Linked DNA regions of Salinarimonas sp.. Each later gene encodes a partner of the first gene's protein in a complex. Links are inferred from orthologs where the notes say so. Each region holds a gene or a part of one and is shown in the gene's direction. Other genes may lie near its edges. The genes, in order: hfq and ABL310_RS09540.

Region 1 (5,902 bases):
GCCCGCGCGACCTCGCGGACGCCGACGAGGAGGACGCGCTGTGCCTCGTGCCGCGCGAGGATTCGGTGCTGCGCTCGATCCTCAAGCTTCAGGAGCACGACGGCCGCATCCTCTTCGTCACGCGCTTCGTCGACCGGCGCGCCCTCGACTTCCCGGCGGAAGCGGAAGCGGGCATGAACTACTACAACCTCCTCGCCCAGCTCTCCTCGGGCATCCAGATCGCCTTCGCCTCCATGCTCGCGGTGATCACGTTGATCATCCTGCTCGCGGCGATCTGGTTCGGGCTCGGCTCCGCCGACCGGCTGGTCGCTCCCATCCGTCGGCTCATCCGCGCGACGCAGCAGGTGGCGGAAGGGAACTTCTACGTCCAGGTACCGGTGCGCCGGACGGAAGGCGACCTCGCCTTCCTCGGCCAGACCTTCAACGCCATGACGTCGGAGCTGCGCCGCCAGCACGACGGGCTCACCGCCGCGAGCGACCTGATCGACCGGCGCCGGCGCTTCACCGAGGCGGTGCTCTCGGGCGTCTCCGCGGGCGTGGTCGGCCTCGACGCGCACGGGGCGGTCACCATCATGAACCCCTCGGCCGAGCGGCTGTTCGGCCTCTCCGAAACGAACGCCGTCGGCCGTCCCGCCGCCGACGTCCTGCCGGAGCTCGCGGGCCTCGTCGAGACGGCGCGCAGCGCGCGCACGCGGCTGACGCAGGCCCAGATCGCCATCCAGCGCGGCGGGCGCGAGCGCACCGTCGACGTGCGCGTCACCTCCGAGCAGGCGCGCGGCGACGAGAAGGGCTTCGTCGTCACCCTCGACGACATCACCGATCTCGTCTCCGCCCAGCGCACCTCCGCCTGGGCCGACGTCGCGCGCCGCATCGCCCACGAGATCAAGAACCCGCTCACCCCGATCCAGCTCTCGGCCGAGCGGATCCGGCGCAAGTACGGCAAGGTCATCACCGAGGACCGCGCCGTGTTCGACCAGTGCACGGACACGATCGTGCGTCAGGTCGACGACATCAAGCGCATGGTCGACGAGTTCTCGTCCTTCGCCCGGATGCCCAAGCCGAAGATCGTCGAGCGCGAGGACCTGTCCGACACGGTGCGCCAGGCGCTCTTCATGATGCGCATCGCCCACCCCGACATCGCCTTCGAGGACGAGCTGCCCCAGGAGCCGCTTCTCGCCCGGTTCGACCGGCGGCTCGTGTCACAGGCGGTGGCGAACATCCTGAAGAACGCGGCGGAATCCATCGCCGAATCGCCGGATGCGACGCCCGGCGAGGGTCGCATCACGGTCGCGGTCGGCCTCGAGGAGGGCGTCGTCGCCATCGACGTCGTCGACACGGGCCGCGGCTTCCCCACCGAGAACCGCCAGCGGCTGCTCGAGCCCTACATGACCACGCGCGACAAGGGCACCGGACTCGGCCTGCCGATCGTCGCCAAGATCTTCGAGGAGCACGGCGGCGGCGTCGAGCTTCGCGACAATCCCGCCGGGCGGGGCGCCTGGGTGCGCCTCTGGTTCCCGGCCGAGCCCGCCCGCGAGGCGGGCGAGACCACACCAAGCGCCGACGCGGCGCGCATCTCGGGGGCGACCACGCCATGAGCGCCGATATCCTCATCGTCGACGACGAGGCCGACATCCGCGATCTGGTCGCGGGAATCCTGGAGGACGAGGGCCACCGCAGCCGCACCGCCGGCGGCTCGGACGAGGCGCTCGCCGCCATCGAGAGCCGGCGCCCGCACCTCGTCTTCCTCGACATCTGGCTCCAGGGCTCGCGGCTCGACGGGCTGCAGGTCCTCGAGCAGATCAAGGCGAGCCATCCGGAGCTGCCGGTGGTGATGATCTCCGGCCACGGCAACATCGAGACCGCCGTCTCCGCGATCAAGCTCGGCGCCTACGACTTCATCGAGAAGCCGTTCAAGGCCGACCGGCTGGTGCTCGTCGCCGAGCGCGCGCTGGAGGCCTCGCGGCTCAAGCGCGAGGTGCGCGAGCTGCGCGCCCGCTCGGCCGAGGCGAGCCGGATCTGCGGCAAGTCGCCGGTCATGAACCAGCTGCGCCAGACGGTCGAGCGCGTCGCGCCGACCAACGCGCGCGTTCTCGTCACCGGCGCGCCGGGCTGCGGCAAGGAGCTCGTCGCACGCACCATGCACGCGCTCTCCAGCCGGGCCAACGGCCCCTTCGTGGTGATCAACGCGGCGACGATCACGCCCGAGACCATGGAGGCCGAGCTCTTCGGCGTCGAATCGGGCGAGAGCCGCGACCGCCGCGTCGGCGCCCTCGAGGAGGCGCACGGCGGCACGCTCTACATCGACGAGATCGCCGATTTCCCAAAGGAGACCCAGGCCCGCATCCTGCGGGTTCTCGTCGAGCAGAATTTCCAGCGCGTCGGCGGCTCGACGCGCGTTCACGTCGACGTGCGCATCGTCTCGTCCTCCAGCCGCGACCTGAAGGCCGAGATCGCGGCGGGGCGCCTGCGCGAGGACCTCTTCCACCGCCTCAGCGTCGTGCCGATCCGCGTGCCGTCCCTCGCCGAGCGGCGGGAGGACGTGCCGGAGCTGATCGGCTTCTTCATGGAGCAGATCTCGCGGGCGACCGGCCTGCCGCCGCGTCGCATCGGCTCGGACGCGCTCGCGGTGCTCCAGTCGCACGACTGGCCCGGAAACGTGCGCCAGTTGCGCAACAACGTCGAGCGCCTGATGATTCTGGCGAGCGGCGATCCCGAGATCGAGATCACCGCCGACATGCTCCCCGCCGAGGTCGGCGCGCTCGTGCCGGCGACGCCGAGCGGGGCGGGCGGAGAGAAGCTGATGAGCCTGCCGCTGCGCGAGGCGCGCGAGATCTTCGAGCGCGAGTACCTGATGGCCCAGATCGCACGTTTTTCCGGCAACATCTCGCGCACGGCCGAGTTCATCGGCATGGAGCGCTCGGCGCTCCACCGCAAGCTGAAGTCGCTCGGCGTGAACGCCTGACCATGGTCGCGCGCGAAAAAGCGCGCGTGACGGCGACAAGGGGACTTGCCTTGGCGATAGGACCCATCTGTAATGGGCGTGCCGGTTCAGGGCCGCCAGCAGGCGGTCGATCTAAGTTCCATGGCTCCTGACTTCCAAGACCGGCGGCGGCAGGGTGGCGAGGCAAACTCATGGCGGGCGAGCGTGCGCAGAATCTGCAAGACACGTTTCTCAATCACGTGCGGAAGAACAAGGTCCCCCTGACCATCTTCCTGGTGAACGGCGTGAAGCTCCAAGGCGTTGTCACGTGGTTCGATAATTTCTGCGTCCTGTTGCGCCGCGATGGACACTCACAGCTCGTCTACAAGCACGCGATCTCCACGGTCATGCCGGGGCATCCGATCCAGCTGTTCGAGCAGGGGGACGAGGGCGGCGAGAAAGGCTGAGCCGTGAGCGAGCCGAAGCCGCCCGTCGAGGAGAGGCTCCAGCGGCTGGCCGAGCCCGAGAAGGAGGTCGCCTCGGGGACCCCGACGCTCGTGGTCGGCCCCTACCTGACGCGCCGTCGCGCGGGCGGGGAGGGCGAGAGCGCGCCGGTCAACCCGCGCGCCTTCGAGGCGCGGCTGGAGGAGGCCGTGGGCCTGGCCGGCGCCATCGATCTCGCCGTGGTCGAGGCGCTGGTCACGCCGCTCTCGGCGCTCAGGCCGGCGACGTACCTGGGCAAGGGCAAGGTCGAGGAGCTCAAGGGCGTGGTCACCGCCCACGAGATCCGTCTCGTGGTGATGGACTGCGCGCTCTCCCCGGTGCAGCAGCGCAACCTCGAGAAGGAGCTCGGCGCCAAGGTCATCGACCGCACGGGGCTCATTCTCGAGATCTTCGGGCGCCGCGCGCGCACCCGCGAAGGCCGGCTTCAGGTCGAGCTGGCGCACCTGAACTACCAGAAGAGCCGGCTCGTGCGCTCCTGGACGCATCTCGAGCGCCAGCGCGGCGGCTACGGCTTCCTCGGCGGCCCGGGCGAGACGCAGATCGAGGCGGATCGCCGGCAGATCCAGGAGCGGATGACCCGCATCGAGCGCGACCTCGAGACGGTGACGCGCACCCGCGCGCTCCACCGCACCTCGCGCCGCCGCGTGCCGTACCCGATCATCGCGCTCGTCGGCTACACCAATGCCGGCAAGTCGACGCTCTTCAACCGCATGACCCGCGCCGAGGTCATGGCGGAAAACATGCTCTTCGCCACCCTCGACCCCACCTCGCGGGCCATCGCGCTGCCGCACGGCGAGAAGGCGATCCTGTCGGACACGGTGGGCTTCATCTCCGACCTGCCGACCATGCTCGTCGCCGCCTTCCGGGCCACGCTCGAGGACGTGATCGAGGCCGACGTGCTGCTCCACGTGCGCGACGTCTCGCACGGCGAGACGCAGGCCCAGGCCGAGGATGTCCGGCAGGTGCTGCGCGATCTCGACATCGACCCCGACGACCGTGCGCGCATCGTCGAGGTCTGGAACAAGGCGGACCTGATCGACGCCGACGAGCGGGCGCGGCTCGAGGCGATCATCGCGCGCATGGACCCGGCCGAACGTCCCGCGCTCGTTTCCGCCGTGACGGGGGAGGGGATCGACGAGCTCCTGCGCGTGGTCGAGGACCGCATCGCCCGCGGCCGCCCGACCTACGCCGTGACGCTCGACCCGGCCGACGGGGCGGGCGCGCATTGGCTCTACGAGCAGGCGGAGATCTTCGGGCGCACGGACGCCGAGGATCGCGTCGACTTCCTCGTGCGCATCGCCGCCGAGAAGGAGCCGCGCTTCCTCCAGCGCTTTCCCCAGGCGAGGCGCGCCCTCGGCTGAGGTCGCGACGCGGCCTCACCCCTCCGTCACGCGCCCCTCGTTCGGCGCGAGCCGCCCGGTCTCCCGCGCGCCTTCGTGGGTCGAGAGCAGCACGCGCCCGCCTTCGGCCAGCGGCCGCGGCGCGTCGGCGAAGTTGAGCGCGACCACGATCCGCCGCGCGCCGTGCCGGCGCTCGAAGACGAGAACGTCGTCCGCGGCCGAAAGCGTGCGGTAGGCGCCGAGCGCGAGGGCGGGCTCGGCGCGGCGCAGCGCGGCCAGCCGGCGGATGAGGGCGAGCATGGAGCCGGGGTCCCGCGCCTGGGCCGCGACCGGCGCCGCGCCGCCGATCGGGAGCCACGGCGCGCCCGTCGTGAAGCCGGCGGTCGGGCCTTCCTCCCAAGGGATCGGCGTGCGCACCGGGTCGCGGCCGAACCCCTGGCCCGGCGCGTTCTTCTCCATCGGGTCGTGGACCAGCTCCGGCGGGATCGGCACGTCGACCATGCCGAGCTCGTCGCCCTGGTAGATCGTCGGCGTGCCGCGCAGCGTGAGCAGCAGCATGGCCGCGACGCGTGCCTGCGCCGGGCCGACGCGGCCTGCGATGCGCGGCCGGTCGTGGTTGCCCAGCACCCAGTTCGGCCAGGCGCCCTCCGGCAGCGCCGCCTCGTAGGCGTCGACCAGGCCCGCGATGGTCTCGGCCCGCCAATCGGCGAAGATCAGCTGGAAGTTGAAGGGCAGCTGGAAGCCGTCGAGGCCCTCGCCGCCGTAATAGGCCATCACCTCGGGCAGCGTGCCGTAGGCCTCGCCGATCAGCAGCCGCTCGGGCTCGTACTCTCGGGCGACCCGCCGCATGGCGCGGGCGGCGTCGAAGACTTCCGGCTGGTGGGCGGTGAAGGCGCGGTGGAGCGCGCGGGCCTCCTGCATGGGCGGGCGCCAATGCGGGTCCGGCGGGTTGCTCCGCAGGCGCGCGTCCGGGACGAGATGCTCCACCGCGTCGACCCGGAAGCCGTCGACGCCGCGGTCGAACCAGAAGCGCATGACGTCGAGCATCGCCTCCTGGACGGCCGGGTTGCGCCAGTTGAGCGCCGGCTGCTCGCGCAGATAGATGTGGAGCCAGTACTGGCCGGTCGCCGCATCGAGG
Region 2 (6,065 bases), 210 kb from region 1 along the record:
CGTCAACTCGCGAGCCGCGCGCGATACGATTCGCCGCGTCGGGGCGGGTCTGCTAGAACGGCTTAACCGAGCGTTAAGCAAAGGTTGGCCGGGCGACTGGGCGGAAAGGGGGGACGGGCGGTGCGCTTCGATCGGACGACGAGCCTGTGGACGCGCCTCAAGCGCTGGGCGCTCGGCGTCGACGCCTGGCTGTCCGCCTCGGCCTTCGATTCCTCGGAGGACTTCAAGGCGATTTGGAGGCGCTACACCGCCTTCACCGATCTTTTCCGCGCCCGCGGCGCCGCGCGCGTCGTGCTCGATCTCGCCTCGGAGGGCGTGACGCTCGGCCTCGCCGGCGCCGTGGTGATGCTCGCCCTCGCCATCCCCGCCTTCTACGAGACGCAGGAGAACTGGCGCACGACGGACGAGCTCGCCGTCACCTTCCTCGACCGCTACGGCCAGGAAGTCGGCCGCCGCGGCATCCGCCACGACGACTCCGTGGCGCTCGACGAGATCCCCGAGGTGGTGATCAAGGCCGCGCTCGCGACCGAGGACCGGCGCTTCTTCTCCCACTGGGGCATCGACCCGATCGGCACCGCGCGCGCCCTCGTGACCAACTCGCGCGAGGGCGCCGTCGTGCAGGGCGGCTCGACAATCACCCAGCAGCTGGCCAAGAACCTGTTCCTGACGAACGAGCGCACGCTCGACCGCAAGATCAAGGAGGCCTTCCTCGCGCTCTGGCTCGAGTTTCAGCTGTCCAAGAACGAGATCCTCAAGCTCTATCTCGACCGCGCCTACATGGGCGGCGGCAATTTCGGCGTCGTCGCGGCGGCGGACTTCTATTTCGGCAAGCCGATCCAGGAGGTGACCCTCGCCGAGGCGGCGATGCTGGCGGGCCTGTTCAAGGCGCCCTCGCGCTTCTCGCCACACGTCAACCTGCCGGCCGCCCGCGCCCGCGCCAACGACGTGCTCACCGCCATGGTGAATGCCGGCTTCATGTCGGCGGGCCAGGTCGAGATCGCCCGGCGCAACCCCGCGAGCGCCATCGACCGCGGGCGCGAGACCACGCCGGACTATTATCTCGACTGGGCCTTCGAGCAGGTGCGCGACATGGCCCGGGACGGCGCCTTCGGCGACGAGCGGGTGCTTCTCGTCAAGACGCCGCTCGATCAGGCCATGCAGCGCCGCGCCGAGCTCGCGGTGGAGGACACGCTGCGCCAGCACGGCGAGCGCTATCGGGTGAAGCAGGCGGCCGCCGTGCTGATGGAGCCCGACGGGGCGGTGCGCGCCATCGTCGGCGGGCGCGATTACGGGCAGAGCCAGTTCAACCGCGCGGCGCACGCGCGGCGCCAGCCCGGCTCGTCCTTCAAGCCCTTCGTCTACGCCACCGCCCTCTCCTACCTGCCCTACCGGCCGGATTCGCGGGTCGTCGACCGGCCGATCTGCCTCGGGAACTGGTGCCCGAACAACTACAACCGCTCCTTCGCCGGGGCGATGCCGATGATCACGGCGCTGGCGCGCTCGATCAACACCATCCCCGTGCGGCTCTCGGTCGAGATCGGCGAGGGCAACGCCAAGCGCGGGCGCGCGCGCATCATCGAGACGACGCGGGCCATGGGCGTCGAGACGCCGCTCGCCGACACGTCCTCGCTGCCCATCGGCGCCTCCGAGATGACGGTGCTCGACATGGCGGCGGGCTACGCCGTCTTCGCAAACGGCGGCGAGCGGGCGCGGCCCTATGCGGCCGTCGAGGTGACCACGGCCGACGGGGCGCTGCTCTATTCGCACGACCGCGACGCGCCGCGCGAGCGGGTGCTCTCCACCCGCGTCGTCTCCGACATGAACACCATGCTCGTGGCCGTCCCCGAGCGCGGCACGGGGCGCCGCGCGGCGCTCGACGGCATCCGCTCGGCGGGCAAGACCGGCACCACCAACGCCTATCGCGACGCCTGGTACGCCGGCTATACCGGCAATTTCGTCACGGCGGTGTGGTTCGGCAACGACGACTTCACCTCCACGAACCGCATGACCGGCGGCTCTCTCCCGGCAATGACCTTCAAGGAGATCATGAGCTTCGCCCACCGCGACGCGGAGCTGCGGGCGATCCCCGGCCTCGAGGAGGACGGGCCCGCCATCGCCGGGACCGATCCCGCGACGACCGCGAGCGTCGACCCGGCCGTGCTCGCGCTGTCGCGCAACACGCTCTCGCGGCGCTCCTTCGAGGTGATCAGCGGGATCGGCAGCCTGTTCGAGGAGGCGCGGCGCCCGGCGGCGCCGCCCGGCTTCCACGAGAGCCGCGCCGCGCCGGGCCGCCTCGCCGAGCAGCGCCGTCCGGAAGCGGGCTTCACCGCCGTCACCCGCTGAGGCCCGGCTTCGATGCTCGACGCCCTGCGCCGCGCGCTCAGGAACCTCTACCATCTCGTCCTGATCGCCTGGGCCGCCGCGCTCGGCGCGGGCCTCGGCCTCGGCTCGGCCTGGCTGACCCTGGAGGGCGACTATCCGTTCGGCGAGCGGCGGGCCCAGGCCTGGACCGCCTGGCCCTCCGTCGGCTCGCCCGAGAGCGACCCCTACGCCCGCGCCATTCTCGCCCGCTCCGGCGACGTGCCGCTGGCGCTCGGAGAGGGCATCGCCTTCCATGCGCTGGCCGACGAGCTCGGCCGCCCCCTCGACGCCGCCTGCGACTACGAGATCGCGGGCGAGACGCCGGCGGCGCGCGTCTGGACCATCGCGCTCTACGACGAGGCCGGCCGGCTGGTCGAGACGCCGCAGCGGCGGGCGGGGCTCACCTCGGCGGAGGTCCTGCGCGACGAGGACGGGGCCGTGACGATCACGCTCTCGCCGCGGCCGAAGCCCGGCAACTGGCTGCAGACGCCCGGGCGCGGGCGCGTCCAGGCCGTGCTGCGGCTCTACGACAGCCCGGTCTCGGGCGCGATCGGCTGGCTCGACGAGGGCGCGATGCCGCGGGTCGTGCGCACCGGATGCGGGAGGGCGACCTCGTGAGCCTGCGCCGCGCCGCGATCCTCGACAGCCTCGCCCGCAATGCCGGCAAGCTCGTCCTCGCCACCGTCACCGGGCTCGTTCTGGCGGGCATGACGCATATCGCGGCGATCCTGATGCTGCCCTGGCTGTCGCACAACGACGCCTTCTCGCGGCTCTCCCCCACCGCCACGGCCGACGCCGCCGTGCTGATCGCCCCCGCCCGCGGCGACGCCTTCGCGGAGCCGCGGGAGGACGGCGCTCGGACGGGGCCGGGCGACACCTGGATGCCGCTGCACGATCCGGCGGTCGCGGTCGGCGCCTGCGCCTACGATCTGGCCGAGGGCCCGCTGCGGGTGAGCGCCGTCGACGGTCCGCTGTTCCAGACGCTGTCGCTCCACGCCCGGGGGGCCGGCGCCTACTACGCCGTCACCGACCGCGCCGCCGTGCGCGGCCGGCTCGAGCTCGTCGTCGCCACGCAGGCGCAGCTCGACGCCCTCGTCGCGGCGGAGGCCGACGAGGAAACCGAGCCCGTCGACGGCTTCGGGGACCTGCGCGTCGTCGCGCCCACCCGCGAGGGCTTCGTCCTGGTGCGGACGCTCGCGACCTTCCCGAGCGAGGCGGAGCTGGCGCAGACACTGGTCGAGGCGGTCTCCTGCAGGATCGAGCCGCTCTGAAGCCGGCGCGGCCAACGACGAAACCCCTTTGCGCCCCGCGTGTTGGCGTCGCGAAACCGAACAGCGACACGACACGAGGCGAACGCCATGGCGCACGAGACCTCCCATTCCAGCGACGGCACGCTCACCAACCGGCAGGGCCATGCGGTCTCGAACAACCAGTCCCAGCGCACGGTCGGGCCGCGAGGCCCGGCGACGCTGGAGAACTACCAGTTCCTGGAGAAGATCAGCCATTTCGACCGCGAGCGGATTCCCGAGCGCGTGGTGCACGCGCGCGGCTTCGTCGCCTACGGCGAGTTCGAGGCGACGGGGAAGATCGGGGACGAGCCGGCCTCGAAGTACACCCGCGCCAAGCTGTTCCAGGAGGCGGGCAAGAAGACACCGCTCGCCATCCGCTTCTCCACCGTGATCGGCGGGCGGGATTCGTCCGAGGTCGCCCGCGACCCGCGCGGCTTCGCGGTGAAGTTCTACACCGAGGACGGGAACTGGGACCTCGTGGGCAACAATCTCGCGGTGTTCTTCATCCGCGACGCGATCAAGTTTCCCGACGTGATCCATTCCCTCAAGCCGGATCCGGTGACCTTCCGCCAGGAGCCGAACCGGATCTTCGACTTCATGTCGCAGACGCCGGAAGCGATGCACATGCTCACGCATCTGTTCAGCCCGCGCGGCATCCCGCGCAGCTATCGGCACATGGAGGGGTTCGGCGTCAACACCTACAAGATGGTCAACGACGCGGGCGAGACCGTCATCGTCAAGTACCACTTCCACCCGCGCCAGGGCGTCGAGAGCCTGACTGCGGCGGAGGCGGCGAAGGTCCAGGGCCAGGATCTCGGCTCGGCGTCGAAGGATCTCTACACGGCGATCGCGCGCGGCGACCATCCGCAATGGGACATGTCCGTGCAGATCATGTCCGACGACGAGCATCCCGAGCTCGACTGGGACCCGCTCGACGACACCAAGATCTGGCCGGAGGAGGACTTCCCGCTGCGGCATGTCGGCGTCATGACGCTGAACCGGAACGTGGAGGACGTCTTCAACGAGAACGAGCAGATCGCCATGGGCACGGGCGTGCTCGTCGACGGGCTCGACTTCTCCGACGACAAGATGCTGGTGGGCCGCACCTTCTCGTACTCGGACACGCAGCGCTACCGGGTCGGGCCGAACTATCTGCAGCTGCCGGTGAACCGACCGCGGACCGAGGGCGTGCACACCAACCAGTCCGGCGGGCAGATGTCGTACTCCCGCGACATGGGGCCCGGCCAGAACCCGCACGTCAATTACGAGCCCTCGATCCATAACGGCCTGCGCGAGGCCGAGGGAGACCGCGAGAGCCGGCCGCCGGAGCTGCACGGGCGGCTCGTGCGGGAGGTGATCGAGCGCCGCAACGACTACGTCCAGGCCCGCGGCCGCTTCTGCACCATGATGGATTGGGAGCGCGACGACCTGATCGCCACCATGGGCACGCTCCTCTCCGAGTGCGAGCGCGACGTCCAGGAGCGCATGGTCTGGCACTTCTTCCTGGTTCACGACGATTACGGCAGGCGCGTCGGCGAGGCGATCGGCGTCTCCGTGGACGACGTGCGCGGGCTCGCCCCGCTGAAGGACCAGGTGCTCACCGAGGAGGACCAGCGCCGGCTGAAGAGCCTGGGCGCCAACGGCGACCGCATCGATCCGAAGGACTGGCGCGGCTGGACGAGCTCCGTCACCAACCGCAAGGCCAGCGCCGAGGACGTGCTCGGGTCGTATCCGTCGGCGGGCAAGCAGGCGGCTGAGTGAGGCCTCGCTCGAGACCCCTCTTCCGAAGGGGCACGAACGGGAGAGGGGCAGGGGTGAGGGTATACCCCCAGCTGTCATCCCGGATTGCGAAGCAAGTCCGGGAGCCAGAACCGCGCAGGCCGATTTCAGCGTGCGCGGAGCGCGCGCGTCCCGCGACCGTGACGCCGCGATCGATGTCTCGGGACGCGGCGTTGAACGCCGCTCGACGAATGTCGGCGGTTCTGGGTCCCGGGTCCGCTTCGCGGCCCGGGATGACGCGCTCACCACCGCGTTGCCGTCCCGGGCTCGGAACGAGTGTCACCCCTCCAGCACCGCCAGGAAGCGCTTCGCCCAATCGCTCGTCGAGTTCGCCTCCACGCGCGCGAGCATGCGCTCCCAGCGCTCCTGGCGCTCCTCGAGCGGCATCTCGAGCGCGCGGGCGATGGCGGCGGCGGTGGCGTCCGGATCGTAGGGGTTGACGATCAGGGCGCAGTCGAGCTCGTGCACCGCGCCGGCGAAGCGCGAGAGGATCAGCACCCCGGGATCGTCCGCGGGCTGGGCGGCGACGAACTCCTTGGCGACGAGGTTCATGCCGTCGCGCAGCGGGGTCACCAGCCCGACCTTGGCCATCCGGTAGAGGCCCGCCAGCGAGGCGTGCGGGATCGGCGAGTTCAC

Evidence for each region.
Region 2: the proteins of hfq (region 1) and ABL310_RS09540 are in contact, whole or in part, in a crystal structure (PDB 3VU3), measured with the Escherichia coli proteins. The link is inferred for Salinarimonas sp. from one-to-one orthologs.

What each region holds. Positions count from the first base shown.
Region 1 is NZ_CP157794.1:2,258,951-2,264,852, forward strand. What follows is about bases 2,039-4,759. They hold hfq (RNA chaperone Hfq), read left to right. Parts: upstream 2,039-3,132; coding sequence 3,133-3,387; downstream 3,388-4,759. Other genes in these bases: ABL310_RS10455 (sigma-54 dependent transcriptional regulator), read left to right, coding at 2,039-2,962; hflX (GTPase HflX), read left to right, coding at 3,391-4,759. In the rest of the region: ABL310_RS10450 (PAS domain-containing sensor histidine kinase), read left to right, coding at 1-1,595; more of ABL310_RS10455, read left to right, coding at 1,592-2,038; more of hflX, read left to right, coding at 4,760-4,785; ABL310_RS10470 (alpha-amylase family glycosyl hydrolase), read right to left, coding at 4,801-5,902. UniProt on the Escherichia coli protein: RNA chaperone that binds small regulatory RNA (sRNAs) and mRNAs to facilitate mRNA translational regulation in response to envelope stress, environmental stress and changes in metabolite concentrations.
Region 2 is NZ_CP157794.1:2,046,004-2,052,068, reverse strand. What follows is about bases 3,182-6,065. They hold ABL310_RS09540 (catalase), read left to right. Parts: upstream 3,182-3,719; coding sequence 3,720-5,411; downstream 5,412-6,065. Other genes in these bases: otsA (alpha,alpha-trehalose-phosphate synthase (UDP-forming)), read right to left, coding at 5,709-6,065; ABL310_RS09545 (hypothetical protein), read left to right, coding at 3,182-3,632. Outside these bases: ABL310_RS09555 (PBP1A family penicillin-binding protein), read left to right, coding at 121-2,343; ABL310_RS09550 (DUF1214 domain-containing protein), read left to right, coding at 2,356-2,979; more of ABL310_RS09545, read left to right, coding at 2,976-3,181.